One region of the Paenibacillus sp. J2R1T-4 genome, then DNA from elsewhere that is predicted to be linked to it. Evidence: a T-box and tRNA genes for the amino acid it is inferred to sense, from the RefSeq annotation. Region 1 holds a T-box; the other holds one or more tRNA genes.

What was found. The T-box of region 1 lies ahead of ileS (isoleucine--tRNA ligase). A T-box ahead of a tRNA ligase gene usually reads a tRNA of that ligase, here a tRNA-Ile.
Region 2: it has a tRNA-Ile gene. The T-box ahead of ileS (isoleucine--tRNA ligase) is inferred to sense a tRNA for this amino acid. The anticodon was not compared.

Annotation. Positions count from the first base shown of each region.
Region 1 covers NZ_JCAUBA010000010.1:52,461-60,212, forward strand. Annotated here, with positions in the region: gene AC58QD_RS17550 (ABC transporter ATP-binding protein) at 1-483, opposite strand, end outside; gene AC58QD_RS17555 (DUF2179 domain-containing protein) at 528-1,058, opposite strand; gene AC58QD_RS17560 (hypothetical protein) at 1,338-1,535, shown strand; gene AC58QD_RS17565 (CAP domain-containing protein) at 1,650-2,327, shown strand; gene ileS (isoleucine--tRNA ligase) at 2,408-5,506, opposite strand; T-box leader at 5,551-5,839, opposite strand; gene AC58QD_RS17575 (DegT/DnrJ/EryC1/StrS family aminotransferase) at 7,105-7,752, shown strand, end outside.
Region 2 covers NZ_JCAUBA010000006.1:29,141-36,892, forward strand. Annotated here, with positions in the region: gene ssuE (NADPH-dependent FMN reductase) at 1-103, opposite strand, end outside; gene AC58QD_RS12245 (hypothetical protein) at 358-513, shown strand; gene AC58QD_RS12250 (hypothetical protein) at 591-743, opposite strand; gene AC58QD_RS12255 (S-layer homology domain-containing protein) at 870-1,820, shown strand; tRNA gene AC58QD_RS12260 (tRNA-Ile) at 1,992-2,068, opposite strand; tRNA gene AC58QD_RS12265 (tRNA-Met) at 2,084-2,160, opposite strand; gene AC58QD_RS12270 (Gfo/Idh/MocA family protein) at 2,250-3,371, opposite strand; gene AC58QD_RS12275 (helix-turn-helix transcriptional regulator) at 3,471-4,334, opposite strand; gene AC58QD_RS12280 (hypothetical protein) at 4,350-4,514, opposite strand; gene AC58QD_RS12285 (efflux RND transporter permease subunit) at 4,602-7,691, opposite strand.

The DNA of each region.
Region 1 (7,752 bases):
ATCCATCAGAATAATATCCGGCTCGGCAGAAAGTGCCCGTATTACTCCGATACGTTGCTGCTGACCGCCGCTTAACTCAGAAGGATACCGATTCCGATATGTTTCCGGATCCAGATTGACCATTCTGAGCAGCTCGTCTACTCTTTGATCAATCTTATCCTTGTCCCATTTCAACAATTGCAGCACTACGGCAACATTCTTGGCTATATTCATATGAGGGAACAAGCCCACATTCTGGATTACATAGCCAATGCTTCTCCTGAGCTTAATGGGATCGATCTGCGAGATGTCCTTTTCCCTGATGTAGACTTTGCCTTTAGTAGGATTGTTCAAGCGATTGATATGTTTCATCAAGGTGGACTTTCCGCACCCGCTCGGGCCAATCAAGACCGTTAATTCGCCTTCCTTGAATGTTATGTTAATGGATTTCAGCGCTTCGAAACCATCATCGTAAGTTTTGCTTATATTTTCGAATCGTATCATGTGGTTACCTGCCGTCTTTTTGGTATAGGTGCTTTTTTTCTGAATCAGGGTCTTTCATTCTTCAATCGTTTGGTCCAAAATCCGCCGCGGAATGTTCTCGGTTCGTACGAAATGACAAAAGCCTTGGGAGCATGCTCCTGGATGAAGCGCATCAGATGTTTTTCCAGGCTGCGCTTAGCCAGAACCTCCATCACCACCCGCGATCCGTCCCGGCCTTCAGCAGACCAACTCGTCACCCCGAAGCCTTTGTCCCTTAACAGGAGGGGTAATGAGCTGGAGCTGGAATCGACTACAATCTGCATCGTGACGTAACCAAGGGCAAGCCATTCTTCAATCTTGATCCCGAGCCATACACCGCTCCCCCAACCGATGCAATAAGCGGCTAGATTCAAGGGCTTGTCGATATTATTCAGTACAATCGTCAGGCTCATCAGATAGACAAATACTTCAATCATGCTGATGAATGAAGCAAGCACTCTTCTGGTTTTCATGACGAGAATGATACGAATGGTGAACAAGGATACATAGACGATATTCATAATGAAGATAAATGCCAAGCTCTGCAGTCCGCTCATGGTTGTTAGGCTCCCGCTTGATGTGTGAAATCGACTCATGACCTCAATGGCCTAAGTTAGTCTTGAAAAAGCATCCATTTCCCTTATAATTTGGTTAATAGCAATCGGTTATTCATGATGAGGAGTCTAATGTTCAGATTTTAGCGTAAGCAGCTGCGGAATATGCTCAGATGGAGGGCTGATATGACTCATGAAAGCTTGAATGTTGAAGAATTAACACGTAACCAACCATTTTGCGCAGGGGTTGTGTAAATCCGGAACGGGAAAATACTGGTTACTTTGAATAATGATTTAGATGGGGATCAAAAGCATGCGTTGGACAAATGGGATTTGCTGCTGGAGAAGCCTGCTCTTGCCTCTTTGCTCGAACATGAATTCGACTTATATGAACAAGGAGTGTTGAATCGCGATACAAGAGTCGTGGTCCCTGAGAATGAGTCTTTTATTACGGTCGTCAAGCTGATGAAACAAGTCTAATCACTACAGCTTCACAAAGAACATTAGGGATATTCAGGGAGCGACAAATGAGGAATAAAAAAAGTTCCTGAGGCTAACCTTAAACTCGATTTGACAATCGAGGAGGTTGGAATAATGTTAAAAATTATCGTATTAGCAGCGCTAGTACTGGTAACAGGTTGTACGGCCAAAGATAACATGAGACAAAAACAAGTGACTCCTGAACAAACACGCATTGAAACTCATGCTCTTACTACTACACCGGCACCTACAGTAACACAGGCATCATCAATTGCTATGCCGGGAGTGGGACAATCATCTGTAAAGATGAACCAAGCCCCCATCGCAGCTCCAAATTTGGATTGGTTAAATCCCGTGAAGGGACCGAATCAAAAGCCAACGGAACAGGTACCTGCAAAAGAAACAACGGATCAGACAACAAAAACATCCCAATTCGAACAGCAAGTATTGGATTTGGTTAATCAAGAAAGATCCAAAGCGGGATTGCAATCCCTTAGCATGAATAGCGAATTATCGAAGGTGGCAATGGTCAAAGCACAGGATATGTACAACAACAATTATTTTGATCATAATTCTCCGACATACGGATCTCCATTCGATATGATGAAGAAATTCGGGATCGTATCCACCTCAGCAGGAGAAAATATCGCAAAAGGCCAAACCAGCCCGACGCAAGTTATGAACGATTGGATGAACAGTCCAGGGCATAAAGCCAATATTCTGAATAATAGTTTTACCCAAATTGGAATAGCGTATTATAACGGAGAATGGGTTCAAGAATTTATAGGTTAACCGAATGGGACACCCTCGGCTATGAATAACAAATAAACCGTCAGGCATCTACAGCCTGACGGTTCCTCGTTCCTAACTGATCAGCGAATCAGAATGCCTACAGATTTCTGATCTACCATCACATATTCCATTCCCTCAAGCTTGTCGAATGAAAGCTCTAGAAGCAATACGTTATCACGCAGAACGTCTTCGCAGCTGCTAATCGCTTCTTTCAATTCCTGATCGGCATCGAGCGTCAGATGAATACGTTTCTCTATCGCCAGATCCAGCTTCTTACGCATATCCTGGATGGAGCGAATCAGTTCTCGGACTAATCCCTCTTGAGCTAACTGAGGGGTAATGTCTGTGTTAATAGCTACGGTCATTTGGTAGCCGGATGCAGAAGCGAAGCCTTGCTTGGAGTGTTTCTCCACTAGCAATTCCTCAAGCGGGATGCGCAATGTTTCCGCGGAATCCTCTTCCTTGATCTCGACCCAACCAGAATCTATTACGTTCTGAGCTTGTTCAGCTGTAAGCTTCTGTAATCCGCTCTGGATCATACCTACCTGTTTGCCGTACTTGCGGCCGCCGATCTTCAGGTTAAGCTTGAACGAGAATTCAACGAATTGATTATCGTCACTAACGATACGAATTTCTTTGACATTGATCTCATCCTTGATAATGTCTTCATATCGCTTCAGATCTACTTGTTGGTCCAAGGAGACCATTAGCTCCGATAGCGGTTGACGTGTCTTGATACTAACCTCGTTGCGGATATTACGGGCGAGCTCGACGATTTGGCGCACAATCTCCATCTCTGTCTCCAATACAGTGTCGATTGCGGATTCATCTGCCAATGGATAGCTTGCAAAATGCACGCTTTGCTCTTCTCCACCCAAATTCCGGTATATATCTTCCGCGATGAATGGAGTGAATGGAGCAAGCACCCGGCTAACGGTCAGCATCACCTCACGCAATGTTTGGTAGGCTGCCACTTTATCAGCAGACAATCCATTCTCCCAGAATCTATCCCGTGAACGGCGCACATACCAGTTACTGAGCTCATCGACGAACGCTTCAATATGTTTGGACGGGTTCAGGAAATCGTTAGCTTCCAGCCCTTTATTCACTTCCGCCAGCATGCTGTTCAGTCGAGACATAATCCAACAATCCAACTCATTCGTCTTAGGAAGCGGTTCGTGCTCCTCTGGATTAAACCCGTCAATCCCGGCATACAGCACATAGAAGCCATGAGTGTTGTGAAGGGTATCGATTAATTTGGATTTGGCTTCCGATACGATTTGCTTGGAGAAGCGTTTGCTGTTCCAAGGGGCGCTATCGGTCAGCAGAGCCCAGCGGAACGCATCAGTTCCAAGCTCGTTAATGATTTCCCACGGATCTATAACATTTCCCTTACTCTTGGACATCTTTTGTCCATTCTCGTCGAGTACATGGCCTGTAGCCATTACTGATTTGTATGGGGCTTTCCCGTTATATAAGGTAGAGACCGCCAGCAAGCTGAAAAACCAGCCTCTGGTCTGATCGATTCCTTCGACAATCATGTCAGCCGGGTATTGCTCTTGGAACAAGGCTTCGTTGTCAAAAGGATGGTGATACTGGGCAAAAGGCATCGACCCGCTATCGAACCAAACATCAATTACCTCGGATGTGCGAGTCATCACGCCTGAACAATGCGGACAGCTAAGCTTCACATCATCGATGTAAGGTTTGTGCAGCTCCAGGCTGTCTCCGATATCGCCGATGGCCCGGTTCTTCAAGTCCTGATAGCTATCAGGCGCATATTGATGATCGCAATCATCACAGACCCATACGTTGAGAGGCGTTCCCCAGTAACGGTTGCGGCTTATGTTCCAATCGATCAAATCCTCAAGGAACTTCCCGAAGCGTCCTTCTCGAAGATGGGATGGATACCAGTTGACGGTATTGTTGTTGGCGATCAGTTGATCTTTTACAGCAGTGGTCTCAATAAACCAGCTCTCCGTAGCATAGTAGAGCAAAGGAGACTTACAGCGCCAGCAGAAAGGATAACTGTGTTCATATTTTTCCTTGGAGTACAGCTTCTTGCTCTCGGCAAGCAGCTTGACAATATCAACGTCACAATCTTTGACGAATCGGCCAGCAAGATCCGTAACGACATCTGTGTAACGGCCTGAGCTGTCTACAACTTGCAGCATGCTGATGTTATTTTGTCTCGCTGCCTTGTAATCATCTTCCCCATGGGCAGGAGCAATGTGTACAATTCCGGTACCGCTCGTATCGCTGACGAAATCCCCGCCGATAACTAGATAACCGCGTTCAACGGTGGCGTAATGGAAAGGCGGTTCATAGGTTCTTCCGACTAACTCTGCTCCGATCAGAGTAGACAAAACTTCATATTCACCCTTCATCACGGATTCAACAAGATTAGAGGCGACAATGTATACCTGATTCGCTTGCTTCACCCGGGAGTACTCAAGGTTGGGGTTCACAGCAAGAGCTACGTTAGCAGGAAGGGTCCAAGGAGTGGTGGTCCATGCCAGAATCGATTCCTGTGATGGTCCGCCAGTCAATGGGAATGCAACGGTCGCACTTAAATCCTTCACATCTTCATAGCCCTGAGCCACTTCGTGTGAGCTCAAAGTCGTTTGACAGCAAGGGCAGTAAGGACTTACCCGGTGTCCGCGATATAACAAGCCTTTCCGATGAATGGTGGCAAGGATATGCCACACGCTTTCGATATAATCATTTGTCAAAGTAACATAAGGGTTGTCGAGATCGGTCCAGTAGCCGATGGCTTCCGTCAATTCACGCCACTGCTTTTCGTATTCAAATACGCTTTCTTTACACTTCTTTACAAACTTCTCCACACCGTAATTCTCAATATCGCCTTTTCCAGAAATACCAAGCTGCTTCTCAACCCCAAGCTCAACGGGCAAACCGTGTGTATCCCAGCCTGCTTTGCGAATGACCTTGTATCCTGCCATCGTTTTGTAGCGGCCCATGAAATCTTTAATAACTCGGCCTAACGCATGGCCAATATGAGGCACACCGTTAGCAGTAGGAGGTCCTTCGTAGAATACAAACGCCGGTTTTCCTTCACTGCGGCGAATGGATTCGCGGAATGTATCATTTTCTTGCCAATAGTCTAATACCCGAAGCTCGCGTGTTCTCGATTTTTCTCTTACGTCTACTTTTTCCATTCTTTATCCCACTCCTTATTAGAAAAAAACAAAAAACCCGCCCCATAAGGGACGAGTTATGACTCGCGTTACCACCCTAATTCCACAATCCTCCCCGTATCCATACAAAAGGAATGATCGCAGCACTCGATACACGTACCACCATACGCGTCCCCTGTAACGGAGGAAATCCGATTCAGCTTATTCGTCTGCGGACAAGCTCGTTGCTTCCGGACTTTCAGCTTCATTTCTCGGAGATGATGTTCGGCTGTGATCTGAACACCGGCTTGCAGCAGTTACCGGCTCTCTGGGGAACAGAATAGGCAGCTTACTTGTTCTCTTCATTGAATTTAATCAGTCATGACTGTATGATTAGCTTTATAACATGCGGTAGCCATGTGTGTCAAGTTGTGCTTAACACAATCGGTAAAATATGGTTTATTGTCCGACTTACGGTACCAAGCAGGGTATCATGGGTGCCTTATTAGTTGCGAAGCATAGTTTGATTGGAATGTGTATATAGATGATGAATATTATGAGACCTTCAATGACATATTAATAGCACGGTGTAAGCGAGGTGTGGTTCCGTTGAGCTATTTAACGAGAAATACCAGGGAAGTTGTTATAGAATTATAATAGAAGCGAGGGGATGTGCCGCAGAGACGTTATTGTAGTTCCTAACTGCAAAGTGTCAATGAAGGTAAGACCCAAGATTCGAAAACGTTCGAGACAGTTGTACCTAATCCAAACACCGTTGAGAAGAACCCCGAAAGGGGTTCTTTTTATACAAGACGAGTTGAACTCCAACTATGCTTTCTGGAAGCATTAGTTCAAGTAACCCAAACACTTCATTAATTATAACCCATCTTCCTGCCCACCCACGCGCTAACTAAACTCAACCACGTAAAGACCTTCCGGTAATCAGACCGTTTTCTCACTAATCTGACAATTGTTGATTCGAAATAAAGGAAAAATCCGCGCTACAGCACGTGAAGCGCTGCTTCGCATTGCTCTAAAGCGGAAAATCCGCGCTACAGCTCGCGAAACGCTGCTTCGCATTGCTCTAAAGCGGAAAATCCGCGCTACAGCACGTGTGAAGCGCTGCTTGGCGTTGCTCTAAAGCGGAAAATCCGCGCTACAGCTCGCGAAACGCTGCTTGGCATTGCTCTAAAGCGGAAAATCCGCGCTACAGCTCGCGAAGCGCTGCTTCGCATTGCTCTAAAGGAAAAATCCGCGCTACAGCACGTGAAGCGCTGCTTCGCATTGCTCTAAAGCGGAAATCCGCGCTACAGCTCGCGAAACGCTGCCTCGCATTGCTCTAAAGCGGAAAATCCGCGCTACAGCACGTGTGAAGCGCTGCTTGGCGTTGCTTTAAAGCGGAAAATCCGCTCTACAGCTCGTGAAACGCTGCTCAGCATCCGATCCCTCTAACTGTCCTCCCAAGCGTCTAACTGAACTCAACCATATAGACCAATCCGTATCGGACTGTTTATTATTTACGGGATTTCCCAGGAAATAAGCCGCCTTAAAATGACCTATAAAATATATAGTAACCAGTATACACCCTCTATATATTCTTATATAATTTATTTATTAAATTATATTGCTGGAGGGAAGCCATGAAATCAGAACAAATATCACACACTCCGATACGATCAAAGCCATGGGTACCAAATTTTATTAGCTCTGAAGAGTTTGGAGAGCTAGAACGTGAATACGTGCTGAACGTTCTGGACAAAAAACGCGTCTTCCGGTTTTATTCAGGAGAGATTGAACAATCTGAGGCTTCACGGCTAGAGCAATTATACTGTGAAAGGTTGGGGGTCGAGCATGCGCTTGCCGTCAATTCGGGAACGTCTGCCTTGGTATCTGCATTGATTGGAGCGGGGATAGGTCCAGGCGACGAAGTAATTGTCCCTTCTTATACTTACATAGCAACAGCAGCAGCGGTCCTGATTGCTCGCGCCGTCCCTGTCATTGTTGAGGTGGATGATACTTTGACTATGGATCCTCAGGCATTTGAAGCGGCCGTCACTCCGTACACCAAGGCGGTCATTCCTGTTCATATGAAGGGTATTCCCTGTCAGATGGATGAGATTGTATCCATAGCGCGCAAGCATAAACTTCTCGTCGTTGAAGATGTTGCACAAGCCAATGGAGGCTCTTATAAGGGCAAGCCTCTGGGGACAATCGGCGATGTGGGCTGCTACAGCTTTCAACAATACAAGCTAATCACATCAGGTGAAGGTGGACTGGTTGTTACGGAT
Region 2 (7,752 bases), on a different contig from region 1:
TTTGAATACCCGCTCCATCCAACTGAGCTCTCACATGATCAATTACTCCATGAAGACGTGACGTAGGGGTAGGACTTCCTGATATAATAACAACTTTTGGCATAAGCTCACTCTCCACATCTGTATGTAATTTACAAAAAAGAGACCCTGCCCCTCGCATTACAAGGAAAGAGTCTCCAGCAGCCTGGTGGACACGAATTAATTCATAGTAAATCACTTGGGATTATTGTAACACGCACTAATCGGAGACGTCAACCTAACAATACTCCATCAAGTGGAATAAGAAAACACAGGAGTAAAAAATACAAAAAATGCATAACATAAGCCATCTATTCAATATGAAAGGGGGTTGCGGGAATGGAAAATGAAAAGTACCGCTTCGCCAACCTTAGTGTTCATCCGGATCTGATACAAGAGATTGAAAAGTTGGAAAGCAAATGCAAAGAAAAAATTGGAGAGGACATCACTCTAATTGCTTACAGTCCAAATCAAGAATCGGCACAGCAAGTATAAGACAGAACAAATTGCAGCACACCAAATTACATAATGAAATGCCGAATGCAGATCTCTCTGCATTCGGCGTGTAGTTGTTATCTGGTACCTGGCCTTTTACGGTTCGCTGGATGTCCATAAGGATTGTTCATAGCTGCGTGCATTTCATCGTGTTTTGCTAAAACTTCTTCTGCAAACTCATTATTATGACTATATTTGTTGCTTTTATTGTTCTTGAACTTTTTGGCCATCGGTATTCACCTCCCATACTATAGGATTTCCGAACCTCATTCGACCAACACCTTGCAACCTTTTCCAACTTATGGCCGTTATTAGGGTGACGCGTCAATACAAACTATAGAAAGCAGGTGTTTAGCATGGCCAAGCGTTGGGCTTCCATTCTTGTTGCCCTAATACTTATTGTTGCTCTTCAATCCAACGTATTTGCCTTCTCAGACATCAAAGGTGATGCTGCTGAAGCGGAAATCCTCTCTTTGCGTGATGCAGGAGTAGTTAGCGGAATCTCAGCCGAATTATTTGCTCCTAAAGGTAAAGTTACTTATGCACAGGGTGTTCATTTAATTGTGAAGGGATTCAAACTGAACATTGATAACATTCGTTTTATCAAAGAGCCAAAGGCTAGTGACTATTTCACAAATGTGCCGGATGATAGCTGGTATGCGCCTTCTTTTATCATAGCTCAATTAAATGGATTATCTGTGCCAAAGGATGTAAATCCGCAATCGATTATGACACGTGAACAGTTCTCCCAGCTATTGTGGGAAGGGATGACCCGTAACGGTGATTTCCCAATGATAAAGATCTTTATCCAAATTGCCGATGAGGGCGATATCTCGAAGGATGCAATGAGCAGCATTCAGAATTTGCTGATTGCCAAGATCGCCAAGCTGGAAGATGGTAAGTTCAATCCGAAAAGGGAAATTACACGAGGAGAGTCGGTGCAAATGTTGCATAAAGCGATTCAGTTCGTGAAGGAGCATAAGCCCATTACACCCGTTGATCCCCCTGTTGATAAAGAAGTGACCATGGAAGTGACTAAGGTTACGGAAGCAGTGAACAAAGTAACGGTATCCTGGGGAACCAAACCAAACCCAGGATATACAATTGGTGTAGATCGTATTGAGTTTCAGGCTAACGGTGAAGCATGGATCTATTACACCACTAACCTCCCTGATCCGAACAAGATGTACCCACAGGTTATTGTTGAACCTAAGGTAGACACTTATGTGAGCTCAGAATATAAACCTGTACTAAAACCGACTAAATCCGCTGCTGAAGGCAGTCAAGATTCTAAGCGGATTGAATAGCTGCAGGGCACCAATAGAGCGGGAGGCTTGTTATAAACAGGCCTCCCGCTCTATTGGTGCTAGTGACCTATGGATGCTGAGCCGCATTCAAGTGGACAACAAGTAAAAAGCCTGCCGTAATCTCTAAGAGATCTCGACAGGCTTGTTCATTAGTAAGTATTCAAGTGTTAATGGTGGGCCCTGAGGGACTCGAACCCCCGACCAATCGGTTATGAGCCGACCGCTCTAACCAACTGAGCTAAGGGCCCTTCTAATGTTTGGGTTGGTTGCGGGGGCAGGATTTGAACCTGCGGCCTTCGGGTTATGAGCCCGACGAGCTACCGGGCTGCTCCACCCCGCGACATGTACACTGTAGAACACTTCTCGACAGCGACAAATAATAATATACACCAACCACACATCTGCTGTCAACACAAACCATACGTTTTTTTATGAACGAAACACCGACGTTTTAATCCGCTCATTCAACTGCTCATAGAAGGACTTCTCATCCATAGGAAGGTTAACCCAATTATCGGTCCAGCTTGACATAAGCATCGCATTGGATAACAACAATCCATTGATCCCTTCTTCTCCCGGAGCGATTAATGGAGTTCCTTTGCGAATAGCATCTACGAAGTTTTGGGTAATGCCCTTGTGGCTTGTTTCTTGACCGCCCACGGGCACATCAATCTTCCAACTCTCCGGTTGTCCGAAATTTCCTTTAAACGTTTGATTGAACTCTGGCTCCGGTGTACGCAGTCTCCAGAACGTAAGTTTGCCGTCCTCTACTACGATCTTCCCATTCTCGCCAACGATCTCGAACCTATTCGTTCCAGGTGTTTCCCCTGTTGTAGTGATGAACACGCCTGTAGCGCCATTCTCATATTCTACATAAGCTGTCACATCATCTTCAACTTCTATGTCGCGGTATTTGCCGAATGAACAGAACGCACGCAACCGCTTCGGTTCTAGCCCCGTCACCCATTGCCACAAATCCAACTGATGCGGACATTGGTTCAATAATACACCTCCGCCTTCACCCGCCCAAGTCGCTCTCCAACCGCCAGAATCATAATAGCTCTGTGGGCGGTACCATGTTGTAATGATCCAATTCGTACGGCGTATTTGTCCGAGCTCGCCTGATGTGATTAAATCCTTTAATTTTACATATAATGGATTAGTACGTTGATTGTACATCATCGAGAACACGGTTCCGCTTTTCGCAGCAGCCATATTCATCTCCCGTACGTGCATCGCGTGCACACCGGCAGGCTTTTCACATAATACATGCACACCTTGCTCAAAAGCCAGAATCGCAGTTCCTGGATGATCAAAATGACGATTGGCAATCAACACGGCATCGATGGTGCCTGATGCAAGCATTTCCTCAGCGCTCTCATAAGTGCGCACACGTTCTCCCCACTGCTTGGCAGCCCATTCCAACCGCTCCTTGCTAACGTCGCATACAGCGGCAAGTACAGCCCCATCGACTTCTCCGCGAGCCAAATAATTAGCATGTGACGTACCCATATTGCCTATCCCAACAATCCCTATTCTGACCTGATCCATGTGTAGCCCACCTCCTCTATCATCCTAGCATAGTAAGGAATAGATTCACTTATATATCATTGTACAAATCAGCAGGTGAATTTGACTGTCATTGCTGCGCTATGAATAAGTAGGTGTCGAATAATTCTTACGGTAATTCTCTGGTGTACTGCCTACCAGACTTTTGAACATACGGCTGAAATGGGAGGGGTGTTTGAACCCTGCCTGATACCCAATATCCGTTATGGACATCTTCTTCTCAACGAGGAGCCAGATCTTGGCCTGGTTAATTCGACGTTGATACAGAAAGTCAAATATAGTAACACCAGTTACTTCTTTAAAAATTTTGGACAAGTAGTATTTGCTTAAATGCATCGCTTCTTCCAGTTGCTCCAGATGCAAATCCTCCATGTAATTCTGCTCCAAAAAAGTGATCATATTCTGTACATGCAAGGTTTTCTCGGATACGACTTCAGCTAGAGCATCCATAGGCTTCTCACATAAGCTGTATATGACAAGAAGCAGCTCGAGAAAGACGGCCTGCAGACGCCGAGAAGACAAGGAGTCCTTGTCCTTGTCCTCGTCGAGCTTCACCATCCGCTCCAGAATGTTCTCCACTTCTACCCGTTCCTGTCCGCTCAGACGAAGCCGATGATTTCGGAGCTCCTTGAAGGGCTGCAGCAAATGAATCCCAAAGGAAGGTCCTGCTAAGCCTTGAGCATAGTCGGCATCAAAATGCACCGTAGTACGCTTGTAGACCTCTTCTGGAGCTACATGCGGGCAATGGAGTGTCATCCCATGCATTAGAATCAAATCCCCAGGCGCAAGCTCATACAAACGGTCACCGATTAAATATTTGCAGGAACCGCCATGGAAATAGTAGATCTCATGATGGAGATGAGAGTGAAATCCGTTCGTATTCGATATATACTGTTCGCTATAATTCGCTGTAATAGGTTCGGCTATTGAAAAAGTCGGCTTCATCCCAGTTCCCTTCTATTACAAAATATAACGAACCCCGAATCTCCCTTTCTTGGAACGAAACACTTCTACGGTATTCGGGCATTCGTAGCCGTAAACCCACCAATCTTCTTCCATACGCTTTGCCAAGCAGCCTGCTTGAAACTTACTTTCATATAATTTGACCCAATACACCCAATTCATATGGACGACCTCCTTAACGATTAAGCTTCTATCGTTAGGATATCCAAACCTCGGGAATAATTTACCCATTTTTATACCTTAACACGATTATAGAGCGGATTTCACAGCTGGCGCTTCTTTTTTAAGGAACAACCTCCGAAAGAAGCCTTTGATCTTTTCATTGCGTTCGTAAATGATTGGTACAATGACTAGTGTCAGTAATGTCGAAGTGGTTAATCCGCCGATTACAACTACTGCTAATCCTTTGGAAATGAAGGCGCCTTTGGAGAAACCTAATGCCAACGGGAGCAGGGTCATAATCGTTGCCCCAGCCGTCATAATGATTGGCCGCAGACGGTTCATACCCGCTTCAACCAGCGCCTCTCTCACGTTATGGCCTTCTGCTCGCAGCTGTTGGACTCGATCGACAAGCACGATCGCATTGGTCACCACGATTCCGATCAGCATGAGGAAGCCGATCAATGAAGTTACGTTCACGGATTCACCGCTGACTAACAGACCTATCAATCCACCTATAGCAGCGAGCGGCAGAGAGAATAAGATAGCGAACGGAGCGCTTGCATTGCCGAATGCGATTACCATGACAAGGTATACGATGAATATGGATGCTCCCATTGCCAGGAACATCTCCCTGAAGCTTTTGTCTACTTCATCCGAAACCCCTCTAACCTCACGGCTTACACCGGCAGGAAGCTCGACAGTCTTCAATAAATCCGATGCCCGGATGCTGATTCCTTGCTTGTCATCGCCTACAATCTTCGCCGTAATACTTACAACTTGCTCTTGCATTTCACGATTGATCGTATTTGGCGCATCAATTTGTTTCACAGCAGCAAGATCGCCTACACGTACTGTAGTTCCAAGCGGGGTTTGGACCGTGAGATTGGCAACTTGCTCCAAAGAGCCCTTATCTTTGGCGTCTAATTCAACACTTGCCTTATAGCTTAATTGATTCAGCTTCACATCCCCAAGTTCCTGCTTAGCGATCCAATTATGAATGCTTTCTATGACTTGAACATTGGTCAGACCGACCTGTGATGCTTTGTTGGCATCAACGGTAATCTCCAACTCTTTCTTTGCTCCGATCAAATTATCCTTCACTTCAGTGAGCTCCGGAACCTGCTTCATCTTCTCCTGAATAAGCTGCGAAGCTTGCTTAAGCTTATCCAGATCATCTCCTCTTAAGGAATAGGAGAATATATTGCCGCTCTCATTCTGCGGCCCAAAAGATATAATCTGGCCATCTACTCGACCATCCTGCGGCATGATTGCCTGGATTTGTTCTTTGTAGCTGGCTAATACTTCCTTGGCATCACTGCCAGATTGAACCTCAGTAATCATGTTCGTACGGAATGCTTGCTGATCCTCACCCCAATTGTACCCAACCATAGCTTCCACGAAGGTGAATTGTGCTTTGCCTTCCGCGTCTTTGGCGTCACGCAGCAGTGTCTCCACTTTCTTGGTCTGTTCATCGGTTTGACTGAAAGTAGAGCTTCTAGGCATGGTCAAAGTGAAATACATGGAACGATCCGACTCACTCTCAGGCATAAAAGCTACCGGCAGCAGCGGTACGATAAATGCAACGGAAGCTCCCAGTAAAGCGGCTGCTAACAACAGAGTCGTTACCCAATGCTTGAGCGACCAGAGCAGCGACCTTTTATACGCACGGACCATCGTGCTCGGTCTTTCAACATGAGGCTTGCTTGGCGCATTGCGGAGCACCATGATTTTGGCCAATACCGGTATTACTGTCAGGGCTACAATTAGCGATGCTAATAGTGCACAGACGAGTGTTAGCGCAAACGGAACGAACACTTGCCCCACAATTCCGCTAACGAAAGCGATAGGTCCGAACACCCCTACTGTCGTAAGCGTGGAAGAAGTGATCGCAGATGCTACCTGCTTCGTTGCAAGCTTGATCACGGATTCATTGCGCTGCTGCGCTCTTTGCAAGTGATTATAAATGTTCTCGATGACCACGATACTATCATCCACAACACGTCCAACGGAGATTGCCATTCCGCCTAACGTCATAATATTGAGTGAAATATCCATCGCAGACATAAGTAACAGACTTGCAAGTATGGACAAAGGTATTGACACTAATACAATGAGAGTCATGCGCAAGTTTCGCAAAAATAACAGAATCATAAGCGATGCCAATACCGCTCCCATGATCCCCTCTTTTAACATCCCTTCAATTGAAGCTTTGATTTCTTTGGCGCCATTGAATACGGTTTGAATCGTTACATCACTGTTAGACGTTTTCCACTTTTCTATCAGACTGTCTACTCCAGCAGAGAATTCTACTTCGTTAGCATCCTTGGTTTTGTACAAGTGAACGGCGATTGCAGGCTTGCCATCGTAACGGGTCACAAATTTGGACTCATAGATAGATTGTACAGAGCCAATGTCTTTGAGTGTGATGACTCCCTTAGCTGTTGGCAGATTAAGGCTCTCCAGCTTCGTCACGGTGTCCAAATCTCCGCGTACTCGAACCATCTGTGTATTCTGCTGCAGATTAACCGAACCGACAGGACTATTCGCCATGGAGGCACGGATCATATTAGCTACTAAAGCTGGTGTTAATTCGTACTTGCTCAGGGCATCGGACCTTAGCCGAATGTTCAAGGCTGCTTCCCGCACTCCGATGGCATCCATATGATCAATTCCATTCAAGGCCAGGAATTCAGGTGTAAGCTCGTCTTGGAATAATTCATCCAGCTTCTCCTGACTCATATTGGAATTTGCGAACACGGATAAGTAGTATACGGGACTAGAGGAAAAGCCTTCTGTGTAAACACCCGGCCTCTCAGCAGACTGCGGAAGCTTCAAGTTCGCTACAGCAGCCTCGGCGTCTTTCTTGAACGTATCGGGCGTTGTCCCCGCGTCCAATTGGACGAATACTTGTGAGAACGTATCCGATGAGGTTGAGACCATGTTCTTGATCCCGTTCAACCCTGCGATCGCCTTCTCAACGGGTTTGGTCACATCATTCAGCACATCGTTCGGCGATGCTTGGTAAGGGGTATGGATGCTGACAAAAGGGAAGCTGACATCAGGCATACTCTCGACTTTCAGTGTAGTCGCTGCGTAAGTCCCCCCTACTACTAGTAAAATCATTAAGATAAATACGGCTGCTGCATTTTTCATAGAAAACTGTGTTAATGAATTCATCCCCTGTTTCTCCCCTTGTTCCTGGATCTTCCAACGAATTCATTGTATCGAGTTTCATTCT